2 regions of the Tardiphaga sp. OK245 genome follow, and region 2 is predicted to be linked to the other one. Evidence: riboswitches for the same ligand, from Rfam matches in the RefSeq annotation. Region 2 holds a riboswitch; the other holds the start of a gene.

Region 1 (7,571 bases), on a different contig from region 2:
GTGCCGAGCGAGCCCAGTGCCAGCAGTGTCACGAGACCGACGAGCGCCAGTGTGGCGATCGTCCGGCGGCGTGCTGCTGGCGCTGCGGTCACCATGTGGCGTTGAAGCCTGCGTAGGCCGCAGGTCCCGTGGTGCCGAAGTTCAGCACTTCCTGATAGTGCTCATTCAGGATGTTCTCGCCGCGGGCGAAGACCTTCCAGTTGGCGTCGATCTTGTACTCGGTATAGAGATCGACGCGGGTATAGGCATCCACCTGACCGACTTGATTGGCGCTGCTGAAGCGCTTCGACACGGTCGTGACGCGCGGCTCGATCATCCACTTGTCGGTGGGCGTGATCGTGAGTGCGAAGCGGGCGAAGTTCTTGGGACGACGTGCCAGCACTGTATCATTGCCGAGATCTTGTGCGTGCAGATAGGTGTAGGCCGCGTTGAACTTCATCAGGCCGGGAATTACGTCCACATTGGCGCCAACTTCGAGACCGCTGGTTTCGGCGCGTGCGACGTTGTTATAGCAACCCGTCTTCTGGTCAGCGGCGCATGCACTAGGTGTAAACGATACAAAGTTGATCAGATTGCTGTAGTCGGTTGCGAAGCCTGTGACCGATACTACCACGCGACCGTTGAACAGGCTCTGATCGATACCAGCATCGTAGCCAAAGTTCGTTTCGGGGGAAAGCGATGGGGTGCCGTTGGCCTGTGAATAGAGCTGGAACAGCGTTGGTGCCTTGGCGCCTGTTCCGGCGCTGGCGTGAAATTTGGTCCCGGTCTCCGTGATGTTATAGGCGGCAGTCGCGCGCCACGTCTCGAAGCGAGCGACATCGACGACGTCATCTACACGGCCGCCGAGGGTGATGTTAAGCCGCTCTCCTATCGGGACTGACCACAACGCGAACACCGAATTTGTGTCCTGCCGTTTCGACAATGTGGAGGTCATTGCAGTCGGTGTCGGAAGGATGCCCGTGGTGAAAGTCTGTGCCGTTTCGCTCTGGGTCTTGGCACCGTAGATCAGGGAGCCGAAAGCGCCAAGTTTCAGCGTCGCTTGGTATTCTGCGCCGAGACTGTTGCCCCAGTAATCCAAGATCCTTGCGGTCGCGCCCGGCGGCGGCCGCATACTGAGTGGATAGCTGAGTTCGTTGAACGAGCGCTCGGTATGGGTATTCGAGACAGTTATGTTGTGCGTCAACACCCCACCGAACGAGTCGATCCCAACGCGGCCGTAGACGGTTTGCAGCAGGCGGTCAGTGGACGATCCTGTATCTGGATATGTACCGCTGGCCGCATCGTAGGCTGCGCGCGTGAACGAATGGACGATGCCGGATTCCAGCCGGATGCCTTCGCCTGCATCGTAGCCGATGCGCGCCGAGCCGCCGACGCGATCGAAGCTGTCGTTTTCGAGATTCGGAAAACGTGCTTCGAGGGCAGGGATACGATAACCGTAACGCGAGAAACCGTTCGAATGCTGACCGCCACCTGTGAAAGCGTAGGACCACGGACCGTTGGTGCCGGTCAGCGATCCCTGCGTCATGACAGTGCCATAGCTGCCGGCTTCGGTGCGCACGTTAACTTGCGCAGGGCCCGAGCCCTTCTTGGTAATGATATTGATCACGCCGCCCATGGCGTCTGAGCCATAGAGCGCGCTCTGCGGGCCCTTCAGGACTTCGATGCGCTCCATCGCCGAAGGCGTGAACATGGCGAATTCGAAGTCGCCCGATGCGGCGGTGGGATCGTTGACGCGGATGCCGTCGATCATCACCAGCGTCTGGCCGGTGTTGCCGCCGCGCAAGCGCACATTCGCGGTGCCGCCAGGGCCGCCGTTTTCACTGATGTCGAGACCTGGCACAGTGCGCAGCGCATCGACCAGCGAGCCGGGATTGCTGGTCGCAATGGTCTCGCCCGACACGACGCTGATCGAACTGCCAGTGCGATTGAGCTGTTCGGGTGCTCTGTCCGCCGTCACCACGATTTCGGAGAGCTGCTCGGCACTGGACTGCGCATGCGCAGCACTATGAGAGCAGGACAGAACAACAACGGCCGCAGTGCCTGCGGCCAAATTCCGGATAGTCATATAACCCCTTCCGTCGACCCACCGTCGAACGAGTGTGAAACTCGTTACCGGCCGGTCTCCTGGCTCGCGGTGGTCTCCCGGTCCGCCTTCCCGAATCTGCGATGCAAATTCAGTGGCTTTGTGGACCTGGAATGGCCGCTTACAGTTGCGGGGGCAGCCGCGGCATAGGGGACATTTCCCCGCACCGCATTCCCGTTTCACCTCCTTGCGGAGGCACCGATAACACCGGACAGGAAGCACAGCGCGCCGCGCGGTGCAACAGTCATCGAAGACTTCTAGACTCTATTGCTCGTGCTGTAGCGCGGCGAGCACGTCGTCGGGACGTTCGACCATCATCATGTGGCCCGTACCCGGCAGAATCACCGTGCGGGCGTTTTTCAATGCGGCGGCCAGGGTCTTGCCGGCCTTGGCAGGAGTCATCATGTCCCGTTCGCCGAGGATGAGCGTGACCGGGATTTCAAGCTGGCCCGCAGCGGTCAGCGCATTCTGGTATGTATTGCAGGCGTTGAGATCGGCGAACAACACGCCCGGCTTTGTGGCTTCGAGCACGCGCTGTGCACCGCTATGCATCCACAACCCCGGCGCGAGGCTGCCGCCGAGTTCGGCGCGAAAGCCGAGCCCCCAGATCGACACCATGTCGATGGCGGAATGCTGATTGGCTTCGGCGTCCTTGAGCAGATCCGGGCCGACGGTCATCGTTCCTGCCGTGCCCATCAGATCGAGGCGCGTGACTTTACCGGGATGCCGCGCTGCAGCCTCCAGCGCGATCAGCGAGCCCATGGAATGGCCGATCAGTCGCGCAGTCTTTGCGCCTGCAGCCTCGATCAATGCTGCGGTCCAGTCTGCGAGATCGGCGATGGTCGTGAGCGCTTCACCCTTTGAGCGACCATGGCCGGGCAGATCCGGCGCCAGCACGGCGAAGCCATGATGCGCGAACCAGCGCGTATGCAGCGCCCAGGTCGAGTGATCGAAGCCGGCGCCGTGGATCATCACGACCACCGGCAGGGAAGGATCGAACGTGCGGCCGCCATTCGCGATATAGGTCTCGTGACCGTTGACGGTGAGTTGCATCGCTCAGCCCTTCTGCGAGATGCGCAGCGCCTGCGCGAGGTCATCGATGATGTCATCGGCGGCTTCGATGCCGATGGAAAGACGGATCAGCTCCTCGCCGATACCGGCGGCCTTGAGTTGCTCGGCGTCCATCTGCTGATGCGTGGTGCTTCCGGGATGAATGACCAGTGTTTTGGCGTCGCCGACATTGGCGAGATGGCTGGTGAGTTTTAGCGCTTCGATGAATTTGCGGCCGGCATTGCGGCCGCCCTTGATACCAAACGAGACGATGGAGCCGGCGCCGCGCGGCAGCAAGCGTTTTGCGAGTTCGTAATCCGGATGGCTCTCCAGCGACGGATGCAGCACCCAGTCGACGGCCTTGTTGGCCGTGAGCGCTGCGAGCACCGCATGTGTATTGGCCATATGGCGCTCCATGCGAATGCCCAGTGTCTCGACGCCTTGCAGAAGCTGGAACGCATTGGTCGGCGAGAGACAGGCGCCGAAATCGCGCAATCCTTCCGTGCGGGCGCGCATGATGAAGGCGGCAGTGCCGAATTGCTCGTCGAAAACGATGCCGTGATAGCCGGCATAGGGTTCGGTGAGTTGCGGGAATTTGCCGGAGGCGTGCCAGTCGAAGCGGCCGCCATCGACGATCACGCCGCCGATAGCGATGCCGTGGCCGCCGATCCATTTGGTGGCGGAGTTCATCACGATGTCGGCGCCGAGCTCGATCGGCCGCGACAGGAATGGCGTCGCGAAAGTATTGTCGATCAGCAGCGGAATCTTTGCGGCATGGGCGATGTCGGCGACGGCGGGAATGTCGAGCACTTCGAGGCCGGGATTGCCGATGGTTTCGCCGATCACCAGTTTGGTGTTCGGCTTGATCGCCGCCTTGAAGGCGTCGAGATCGCGCGGCTTGACGAAACTCGTGGTGATACCGAAGCGCGGCAGCGTGTGGGCCAGCAAGTTGATGGTGCCGCCATAGAGCGAGGACGACGCCACGATGTGATCGCCGGCATTGAGCAGTGTGGCGATGGCGAGATGCAGCGCTGCCATGCCTGATGCGGTGCACACGGCGCCGACCCCGTTCTCGAGTGCGGCGAGGCGCTCTTCCAGCACCGCCGTCGTCGGATTTGAAATGCGCGTATAGATGTGGCCGGCACGTTCGAGATTGAACAGCGCAGCAGCGTGATCCGAATCCTGAAACACGTAGGACGTGGTCTGGTAGATCGGCACGGCGCGCGCGCCGGTGATTGCGTCCGGATGCTGGCCGGCATGCAGACTCAGCGTTTCAAAAGCAGGCGGTTTGGGTGCTGGCATGGTGATTTCATCCCTGGACGCATTTTGCGCCATCTATGGCACGAATCGGATGCGAGTGTGAGTCGGCGATATTTCAACTGATGGAACGAAATGCGGAGCGGCGACTTATACGAGGTCGATCACGCGGGAGAGTTATCATGAAGAAATTGCTGCTGTGCACTGCGGTTGCCGGTCTCGCGTTTTCATCGGTTGCGGCCGAGGCGAAAGGCTGTATCAAAGGCGCGATCATTGGCGGAATCGCCGGCCACTATGCAGGACATGGCAAGGTCGGCGTCGTTGCGGGGTGCGTGATCGGACGCCACGAGGCCAACAAGGCCGATGCGGAACGGCCGCAGAAGGCGCAGCATCCACAGCCGCCGAACGAGAATGGTCGCATCTAGATCGGCGTTGGTCTCAACGCTGGACGATGTTGCTAAAATTTGATGGACTAGACCGGTTCAGTAGAGCCTCACCCTCATCAGGTTGGGGTTCTTTTCGTCTCTGTACGATACCGGACGAGATTGGGCGTAGACGTGGTGCTGCATCGGGATGTGTTTTGGCTCGGCAAGCAATGGGCCGTGACTGGCTATGGAATTCAGGCTGTCAGCCAGAAGCACAATATGAAGTTCGATATCGAGGTGTCGCAGATCTGGAACGAGGATCTGGATGCGTTGATGCGCGATGAGCCGTGGTTCGATGCGCAGGATTTTGCACAGGCCGTGGATCGCGCGAGGCAGCGTGCGATGGAATCACCGCTGACGTTCAAGCCACCGCTGAGTGATGAACGATAGCGGCAGCGCATCATTGCAGGATTCAAATTTCAAACAGCCACTGTCCTGAAAACATGCGTTCGCATTCTCGCGGCGCTTGCGCGTCCGAGCTATGAGCATTCCCACCTCGCCCCCTATGAGAGGGCGTGCGGAACGCCGGGTGCCCGTTGCACCCTTGGGCCTGATGCGAATGCGGTCTTCCGCAAGTTAGTGCATCAGGACTTTCGGAAGGCGCGGGGCAAAGATAGTGCCCGGCGTTCCGCATACGGTGTTTTTTCGGCTTGTCTGCGCTTCGCCGTGGCGATCGATCCGTTGCCACTATTAGTGTCCACGAAGGGACAGGGGGCCTCAGACAGTTGGCCGGACGCGTTTCGATTTGGTCGTCCATTACACTGTCCAGGGAGTCTTTCCATCTCAAACCCGGCCGTCTCCATGCCAGTGGCAGTGCTGGCGCAGATCCGTCCTGCCCGAAGACAGACGTCACCCCCAAACCGCGTAACGCCGCATCTCCGGCGTCCACCGCATCCAGCCCGGCGAACGTGACGATCGCGCTCGCCCCTCTCATCGGGGCCGGACAAAGGGGAATATAGTCCATGTAGGGATGTTGTCAATGGAAGATAGGAAAATATGTTTGACGTCTTCCTGCCCCCACACTCGTCATTCCCCGGCAAACCAATTGGTTTGCCTGAGGGCGTGGCCGGCGTAAGCCGGACGCGACCCCGGAATCCCAGCATGTTCAGCAAAACACCTCAAGATTCCGGGTTCGCACTACGCGGCTGTGCCGCTTCGTGCGCCCCGGAATGACGAGCAAGGAGGCCCCGGAATGACAGTGTTGGAGAGGGAACGCAGTCTACAGGCAACGCCGCCGAAAACTGCGGCTTGCTTCTTTCGCCCTCTGCTGCAATCTGGATGGATCACTGTCAGTCACTCCAATTACGAGATTCCACGGATGAGCCAGCTCAAAGTCCATGTCGGCGACTTCACCTTCGATGCGAAATTCGAGGAGAAGGACGCCCCCAAGACCGTCGCCGCCTTCAAGAAGGCGATGCCGTTTGTCAGCCAGGCGATCCATGTGCGCTGGAGCGGCGAGGGCGTCTGGATGCCGCTTGGCGATCTCGATTTCGGCGTGCCCTATGAAAACCACACCAGCTTTCCGGCGCCGGGCCACATCATCCTGTATCCGGGCGGCATCAGCGAGACCGAGATCCTGCTGGCCTATAGCGGCGTGCATTTCGCCAGCAAGATGGGCCAGCTCGCCGGCAACCATTTCATTACGCTGACCTCGAACCTCGAAAATCTGAAAGAGATGGGCAAGACCGTGCTCTGGAAGGGTGCGCAACCCGTCCGTTTCGAGATGGTCTGATGGCCGGGAGCGACTATCCCCGCGATCTGCGCGGCTACGGCCGCAATCCGCCCGATCCGAAATGGCCGGATGGCGCGCGCGTGGCGGTACAGTTCGTCGTCAATTTCGAAGAAGGCGGCGAGAACAACATCCTGCATGGCGACCGCGCCTCGGAAGCGTTTCTCTCGGATGTGCTGGGCGCACAGCCCTGGCCGGGCCAGCGCCACGCCAATATCGAATCCATGTTCGAATATGGCTCGCGCGCCGGCTTCTGGCGGCTGTGGCGGATGTTCACCGAACGCAATATGCCGACCACGGTGTTCGGCGTCGCCACCGCCCTACAGCGCAATCCCGAAATCGTCGCCGCCATGCAGGAGGCGAAGTGGGACATCGCCAGCCACAGTCTGAAGTGGATCGAGCACAAGGATATGTCGGAGCCGGAGGAGCGTTTCGAGATTGCCGAGGCGATCCGCGTGCATACCGAGGCGACCGGCGCGCGCCCGACCGGCTGGTACACCGGCCGCAGTTCGATCAACACCATTCGCCTGCTGATGGAAGCCGGCGGCTTCAAGTATCTGTGCGATTCCTATGCCGACGATCTGCCGTACTGGATCAAGGGGCCCAGCGAACCGCAGCTCATCATTCCCTATACGCTCGATGCCAATGACATGCGCTTCGTCAACCCGCAGGGCTTTGGTGGCGGTGACGAGTTCTTCACCTACCTGAAGGATTCGTTCGATGTGCTGTATGCCGAAGGCGCGACGTCGCCGAAGATGATGACCGTGGGCCTACATTGCCGCGTCGTCGGGCGGCCCGGACGTGCGGCGTCGCTGATGCGGTTCCTCGATTACATCGCGAGCCACGAGCGCGTTTGGGTGCCGACGCGTCTTGATATCGCCGAGCACTGGCACGCCAATCTGAAACATCTCGCCGCCGACGCCCGTGCCATCGGATAGACCAGGATTGGGATAGACCCTGTCATGACAGAGAAGACGCTCGACGAACTCAACGCCTGCAGCAAAGCGGATTTCGTCGCAGCGCTGGC
Region 2 (7,571 bases):
GCAAGATGACGCTGATCACGCTGGCCGGGACGTTGGCGATCGTCGCAGCCGTGGCAGGCGCTTACTACTTCGCCATGAAGCCGGTGCCGCTGCGGATCGCCGTCGGTCCGCCGAACAGCGATGACGTGAAGGTTGTGCAGGCGCTGGTGCAGTCGTTCTCGCGCGATCACTATACAGTTCGTTTGCGACCGATCCTCACCGAAGGTGCCACTGCCAGCGCCAAGGCGCTTGCTGATGGCAAGGCCGATCTCGCGATCATCCGCGGCGATCTGGAAGTGCCGAAGAATGCGCGCGCGGTCGCCACGCTGCGCAAGAACGTCGCTGTGATCTGGGTGCCGCCGGCCGCCAAGGGCAAGAAGTCCGGGCCGAAGATCACCAAATTCTCGCAGCTCGCCGGCCGCCGCGTCGGTGTGATCGGCAAGACGCAGGCCAACGTCAACCTGCTGAACATCATCCTGCGGCAATACGGCGTCGATCCTGCCAAGGTCACCATCGTGCAGTTCTCGACCACCGAGGTGGCCGAGGCGGTGAAGGACCAGAAGGTCGATGCGTTCATTGCGGCCGGTCCCGTGAACAGCAAGATCACCAATGATGCGATCCAGGCTTCGAGCCGCGATGGCACGCCGACTTTCCTCGCGATCGATTCCGCCGAAGCCATCGCGCAGAATTTCCCGATGTATGAATCATCGGAAATTCCTGCAGGCGCATTCGGCGGCGCGCCCGCGCGGCCGGACGATGATGTCAAGACCATCAGCTTCTCGCATCACATCGTGGCACGGCAGAGCCTGTCGGATGTGACCATCGCCGCCTTCACGCGGCAGCTGTTTGCGATCCGTCAGCAGATCATCAACGACTTCCCGCTGGCGGCGAAGATCGAGACGCCGGATACCGATAAGGATGCGGTGATCCCCGTGCATCCCGGCGCGGCCGCCTATGTGGATGGCGAAGAAAAGACCTTCCTCGATCGCTACAGCGACTACATCTGGTGGAGCCTGATGGGGCTCTCGGCGATGGGCTCGATCGGCGCCTGGTTCGCGAGCTATCTCAAGAAGGACGAGCGCAACGTGAATGTGTCGGAGCGCGATCGTCTGCTCGACATGATTGCCGCCGCGCGCAAGAGCGAGTCCCTCGAAGAGCTCGATACGATGCAGGCGGAGGCCGACGACATTCTGCGTCATACGCTGAATTGCTACGAGCACGGCGCCATCGAGGAAGGCACGCTGACAGCCTTCAACATTGCGCTCGAACAATTCCACAACGCCGTCGCCGACCGCAAGGCGCTGATCGGCATGATCCCGCCGGAGCCGATGAATCCGCCGGAGCAATTGCGTCAGTCGCCGCGGCCGCTGGCGGTCTAGAGTCTTTCGTTTTGACGCGTTTTCTTCACGCGAACCGGGACCACTTCGCTCGAAAACGCTTTAGCGCTTGAGATAGCGCCAGCCGATCACGATGCCGCTCGCCGAGACGATGGTGCCGAGAATCGACAGCAGCCACACCACGATGTCCCAGGCCGGGCGATACATCAGCAGCAACTGAAAATCGAAACTGTGCAGCGCGTTGAACAGCCAGCGATAGGTGCGCCGGCTTGAGTCGACGCGGCCGAGGATGTCGCCGGTGACCGGGCTGATGTGAAACCAGGTTTGCGCGTCGTCGTCGAATATCGCGCGGAGCACAGGCAATTCGCGGTCATTGTGATGCGCGTACCAATAAGCGTCGTATTCTCTGAGGCTTGGCCGGTTTTCGATCCGCGAATCCGGAAGCAGCTTTGCCGCGGCATTCCAGAGCCGGTCTTGCGGCAATCTTGCAATTTCGCCGCTTGTCGGATCGATCACCGTCCTTGTGCCGTCGCGCTTCGCGACGATCATCAGCGGCATGCCGTCGATCCATACGAAGCGCGCTTCGACCGCGGCCTTGTCCGCCGGTGCGCGAATGGCCGCAGCGATATCAGGCGCGTCGTGACCGGCATAGCGCTGCAATACCTCACGTGGCGTATTGCGGTCGGCAAAAACGCGGCCGGGATCGAGCGATAGCCAGCCCGAGAACATCCAGGTCAGCACGAACAGCCCGGCGATCAGTCCGGTGACGTGATGCCACGCCATCCAGCCGCGATAGGGCGTGATATTACCGCTCGCATAACGCCGCTTAAGGCGCACGCGCAGAATGCCGATCCAGATTCCGGTGACGCCAACGATCAGGCAGATGCCGGAGATCCACAATACGACGAGCCGCCACAGCGGACCGTCCTTGCGCAGCAAGGTCGGATAGATCCAGTGCGGGATCGAGCCGAGCCAGTTCCAGACGCGTTCGGTGCGGTTGGTATCGAGCGCGATCTCGCCGGAGCGCGAGGAGACGTAGAGTTTTGTGCCGGCGTCGTCGCCGAGGGTGATCAGATAAAATGGGCGTAGCGGATCGTAGCGTGCGGTGACACTCCATTGATCGCGATCGACGATCTCGTCGAGCTGAGGCGACTTGCTGGCGGGATGATGCCCGGCAACGGCAAGTGCCTGCTGTTCGTTGACCTCGGTGATGGTACGGCCATCGACGGCGGAGATCGCCTGTCGTTTGCCGTCCCAGCCGGTCAACCGATACACCGGCTCGTCGGCAACCATGTTCAATCGCAATTCGCGCGGATAGCGCGTGGCACCGGCAGCCTTCATCGCCTCGTCGGGAGAGAGCGCCACTTTCTCCCAGACGATGTCGGGCAATGCTGCCAGTCGCTCCTTGTCGGAGAGGCCGGGAAACGCGACATACATCATCACCACGCCCGAGATGAACCACATCGCGAAGAAGAGACAGGTGACGATACCGATCCAGCGGTGGCCGATATACAGCCACCGCCGGAGTGTGCGTGTCAGCTTGCGCGACAAGCTCAGAACTTCACATTGACGGCGAGCTGAGCCGTGCGCGGCATGCCGAGCATCCACTGATTGTCGCTGTAGCTCGACGTCGCATAGATCTTGTCGAACAGGTTGTAGACGCGCAGTGACACCGTGGTGTTGACGTCCGGCTTCCACTGCAGGCCCGCATTGACCAGTGTGTAGCTCGGCATCTCCAGCGTGTTTGCATTGTCTGCATACGTTTTGCCGACGATCTGGAAGCCGGCATTGGCCGACCAGTTCGCCGCAAAGGCCCAGGTTGCCCAGACGTTGGTGACGTTCTGCGGCACGTTGAACGGCACATTGCCGGCGTAGTTCACAGCGATGCCACCCACGTTCTGGATGAAATCGTCATATTTCGCGCGCACGAACGCGGTGTTGGCGTCGACGCGCCAGCCATAATCGAGCGAGACGCCGATCGAGGCTTCGATGCCACGCGAAGACTGCTGGCCCACCTGCACGACCCGTGTCAGTGTCGGGTCGGTTCGGTCCGGCGTCAGCAGGTTGTTCTTGACGATCTGATAGCCCGCCAGCGTCCACTCGCCACGGCCGCCCCAGAACGACTGCTTGACGCCGATCTCCACCTGTTTGCCGGTGGCCAGATCGAATTTGGCGTTGGCGTTGCTCGCCGTGATTAGGCCGCCCACAGGATCGGCTGCGACCGAATACTGGCCGTAAAAGGCCAGATCCTTGATCGGTGTGTAGACCACACCGGCGCGCCAACTGGTCGAAGAATAGTCCCGGCTGTAGCTGTTGGCGGCATTGCGAACGTCGGTCCGCTCGACGGTCGGTTGGTCCTGGCGAACGCCGGCGATCAAGGACAGTTGCTCGGTGACCGACAACCGGTTCTCGGCGAACACCGCGTACTGGTTGGTCACGCTGGAGAAGTCCGACGTAAGCGGATCGGGACTGAAGTACAGGCCAGGATTGAAATTGATGGCGTCGACCGACGACGATCCACCATAGGGCGAGTTGGTCGAGCGCTTGAAGTCGATGCGGTTGACGTCGAAGCCAGCGACGAATTCGTTGGCCATCCCGAGTACATGGCCCTTGAACGTGGCGTCGAAGCGGTCGCCGATCTGTTGCTGGTCGTGGAAGATTTCCAGATAGGTGCTGCGATCGATCAGGCCGGTGGCCGGATTGAACGCATAATTTTCGAGCTCTTTCCAGTGCCGCTTGCTGTACAGATAGTACAACGTGTTGCGGATCGAGATGCCGTCGGCCACTTGCCACTCGGTCTTCACCTGATTCCAGCTATCCTGCCAGCGGATGGTGCTGTCGCCTACATTGTAGTTCTTGAAGCGCAGCGCCGGATCGAACTGGCCGTTGATCAACGGCGTGCCGAAATAGCGCATCGGCTGGCGATCGCCGTAGTCGGTCGAGATCGTCCAGACCACGTCTTCGGTCTGCTTGACCTGCACGGCAGCATGCAGCGCTATGTTCGAGCTGTTGCCGCGGTCGACCCAGCCGTCCGACATGTTGCCGGTGGCGGTGATGCGATAGGCGACGTCCTTGTTGATCGGGCCGCCGCTGTCCACGGCGATGCGGCGTTCCATGTTGCTGTCGAGCGATATCTCGGCCTGATTGCGCGGAATCCATGATGGCATCTTCGAGATGATGTTGATCGCGCCGCCGACCGCGCCTTCGCCGAACATCACGGAGGCCGGACCGCGCAGCACCTCGATACGCTCGGTGGACCAGGTGTCGAACGGAAAGTTCACGGTGCCCGCGCCGACATAGAGCCGCGTGCCATCGAGCAGTATCTTCACCGAATCCGTGCCGGAGAAGCCGCGGGTGCTGTAGGCGACGCCGCCATTGCCGGGATCTCCGATGGCGGTGATGCCGGTGGCATTCTGCGTGACGGCATCGACGACGTTCTGTTGGCCGCGCTCGGCCATGGTTTCCGCCGAGATGACCTCGACGCTGGCCGGCGTCTGCAGGCGCGTGAGGCCGAGGCGGCTGCCGGTGGATGTAGTGCCTGTGAGGTTGAGCGTCGGCGCTGCGAAGACAGCGCCTGTCGGCGTGGCGACCGGTGCGCCGGTATTGGCGGCGACATTGCGCTGCTGCCGCGAGCGCGCAGCGCGCGATGCATTGCCGTTCGTGGCGCGGCGTGCGCGCTGAGGCGTCGCTGACGGCTGAACAACAACAGGATCGAGCGTCTGGCTCGACTGTGAGGTTTGCGACCAGCTTTCGCTCGGACACAAAAAGCAGGAGAGAGCAACAGAATAAAGAAAGGGAGTATGTCGCTTCAATGCGACGGGAGAAACGGAGGTCATGAACAGGACTCGCGGTTACGTGGCACGTCACCGCAAACCAAGTCGCCCCGCCGCTTTCAAACAGGCAGTGTGACTTCCACCAGGACACCCCGCCCAATGTGCTCGCGTGTGACCACGACTGGCGGCAGGTCTCCTGGCTCGCGGGTCAGTGCCTGTCGCCGCCTTCCCAGGTGAACACCCAGTGGCTCTTGGCGCAGGCTCGCCGCTTACAGTTGCGGGGGCAGCCGCGGAATCGGGGGATCCCCCTCACCGCATTCCCTTTTGATCCCCGAAGGGAACCGTCGCGTTCACGTTAAGGTGAAATTTCCAAATGTGTCAATCAAGCTGCCAGTCATTCGCAGCTTGCTTTGGCGGGTGTTGATATTGCGCATCACTTGTCATCGCAGCGTCAAGCGATCTGCCTAGAGCCACTGGTGCCAGAGCCAGGATCAGGAGTTCGCCATGGCGCTACATATTTCCCGTCGTCGCTTCCTCGCGCACTCAGCCGCAGCAGGCGCAAGCTTCCTGGCGATGCCTTACCTCAGCCGTGCGGCGGATCGTCCGCTCGTGTCGCATGGCGTGCAGTCCGGCGATGTCGGGACGAGCAGCGGCATGATCTGGTCGCGCGCGGATCGGCCGGCGCAGATGATGGTGGAGGTCGCCACTACCGAATCCTTCAGCAATGCGCGCATGTTGCCGGTTATCACGGCGCTGCCCGAGAGCGATTTCACGGCGAAGTTGCTGCTCGATAACCTGCCAGCCGGGCAGGACATCTTCTACCGTGTCAAATTCCGCGATCTCTCGCATACCGACATCGTCGGCGAGCCCGTGATCGGCCGCTTCCGCACCGCGCCGGCGGATCGCCGCGATGTGTCCTTTGTCTGGGGCGGCGATGTCGCAGGCCAAGGCTGGGGCATCAATGCCGAGGATGGCGGCATGGTCACCTATGCCACCATGCGCAAGCACAATCCGGATTTCCTGATCCATTCCGGCGACACGATCTATGCCGACGGCCCGATCCTGCCTGAAACGAAATTGCCGGATGGCACGATCTGGAAGAACACCATCACGGTGCCGGAGAAGGCGAAGGTCGCCGAGACGCTTGATGAATTCCGCGCCGCGCACAAATACAATCTGCTGGACGACAATGTCCGCGCCTTCAATGCGCAGGTGCCGATCTTCGGCCAGTGGGACGATCACGAGGTCACCAACAACTGGTCTTCATCGAAACAGTTACCGGCATCCTACAAGGAGCGCGACATCACGCTGCTGGCGGCGCGCGGTGCGCGTGCCTTTCACGAGATGTATCCGATCTCGGTCAATCCGAACGAGCCTGGCCGCGTCTATCGCACGCTCAATTACGGCCCGCATCTCGATGTCTTCATGCTGGACGAGCGCAGCTATCGCGGGCCCAACGGCCCGAACCTGCAGGAGAGCTATGGTCCCGATGCGTATTTCATCGGTCCGGAGCAGATGGCCTGGCTGAAGCACGCATTGATGGCCTCGAAGGCGACCTGGAAGGTCATCGCCTCGGATATGCCGATCGGCCTCGTCGTCTATGACAACGCTGCCGACAAAACCGGGTCTGAGGCCATCGCACAGGGCGACGGGCCAGTGCGGGGCCGCGAGCTGGAAATCGCCGACATCCTGCGCTTCATCAAATCGGCCGCTATCCGCAACACGGTCTGGCTGACCGCCGACGTGCATTACACGGCGGCGCATTACTACAATCCGGAAAAGGCGCAGTTTCAGGATTTCGAGCCGTTCTGGGAGTTCGTCTCCGGGCCGTTCCACGCCGGAACCTTCGGCCCGGCGGCGCTCGACAATACCTTCGGTCCCGAGGTCCGTTTCGTGAAGGCGCCGGGGCCCGATAAGCAGAATTTGCCCCCGTCGGCCGGCATGCAGTTCTTCGGTCACGTCAAAATCGACGGCCAAAGCGGCCAAATGACCGTTACCTTGCGGGATCGGGCCGATATGGCCCTTTGGGCCACGGTTCTGGACCCGAAATTGGGCTAACCATTTGGCAGATTCGCATTGTTTTTCGGCGATTTCCCCCTATATTGCGCCGCAACGCGTCCGAGTACCCGGCCCCTTCTGGCCGGGTTTGCTTTTGGAGGGATTGCCCCAGCGCGTTTTCAGACGAGGCAGTTATCGAACGCGCTCGAGCGCAAGGCATAAGCCTTTTGTTGTCGAGCATGTCTTGTTGAACCCGCTCAAGGGCACCCAGACCGTAACCAGAAGAAGACCTATGAACCTTCGCAACATTGCTATCATCGCCCACGTTGACCACGGCAAAACCACTCTCGTGGACAAGCTGCTGCAGCAGTCGGGCACGTATCGCGACAATCAGCGCGTCCAGGAACGCGCGATGGATTCGAACGACATCGAAAAAGAGCGCGGCATCACCATTCTCGCCAAGTGCACCTCGGTGCTGTGGGAT

The links. Region 2 has a riboswitch for cobalamin ahead of BLW80_RS11150 (TonB-dependent receptor). Riboswitches for the same ligand answer to the same signal wherever they lie in the genome.
Region 1: another riboswitch for cobalamin. It lies ahead of BLW80_RS02565 (TonB-dependent receptor plug domain-containing protein); the one in region 2 lies ahead of BLW80_RS11150 (TonB-dependent receptor).

Annotation. Positions count from the first base shown of each region.
Region 1 covers NZ_FNWZ01000001.1:560,519-568,089, reverse strand. The annotation lists gene BLW80_RS02570 (FecCD family ABC transporter permease) at 1-95, opposite strand, end outside; gene BLW80_RS02565 (TonB-dependent receptor plug domain-containing protein) at 89-2,065, opposite strand; cobalamin riboswitch at 2,098-2,301, opposite strand; gene BLW80_RS02560 (alpha/beta fold hydrolase) at 2,348-3,136, opposite strand; gene BLW80_RS02555 (O-acetylhomoserine aminocarboxypropyltransferase) at 3,140-4,435, opposite strand; gene BLW80_RS02550 (hypothetical protein) at 4,573-4,815, shown strand; gene BLW80_RS30165 (hypothetical protein) at 5,035-5,205, shown strand; gene BLW80_RS02540 (DUF3830 family protein) at 6,134-6,547, shown strand; gene puuE (allantoinase PuuE) at 6,547-7,482, shown strand; gene uraD (2-oxo-4-hydroxy-4-carboxy-5-ureidoimidazoline decarboxylase) at 7,507-7,571, shown strand, end outside.
Region 2 covers NZ_FNWZ01000002.1:933,792-941,362, forward strand. The annotation lists gene BLW80_RS11140 (TAXI family TRAP transporter solute-binding subunit) at 1-1,358, shown strand, start outside; gene BLW80_RS11145 (PepSY-associated transmembrane domain-containing protein) at 1,419-2,867, opposite strand; gene BLW80_RS11150 (TonB-dependent receptor) at 2,870-5,152, opposite strand; cobalamin riboswitch at 5,259-5,448, opposite strand; gene BLW80_RS11155 (alkaline phosphatase D family protein) at 5,594-7,147, shown strand; gene typA (translational GTPase TypA) at 7,380-7,571, shown strand, end outside.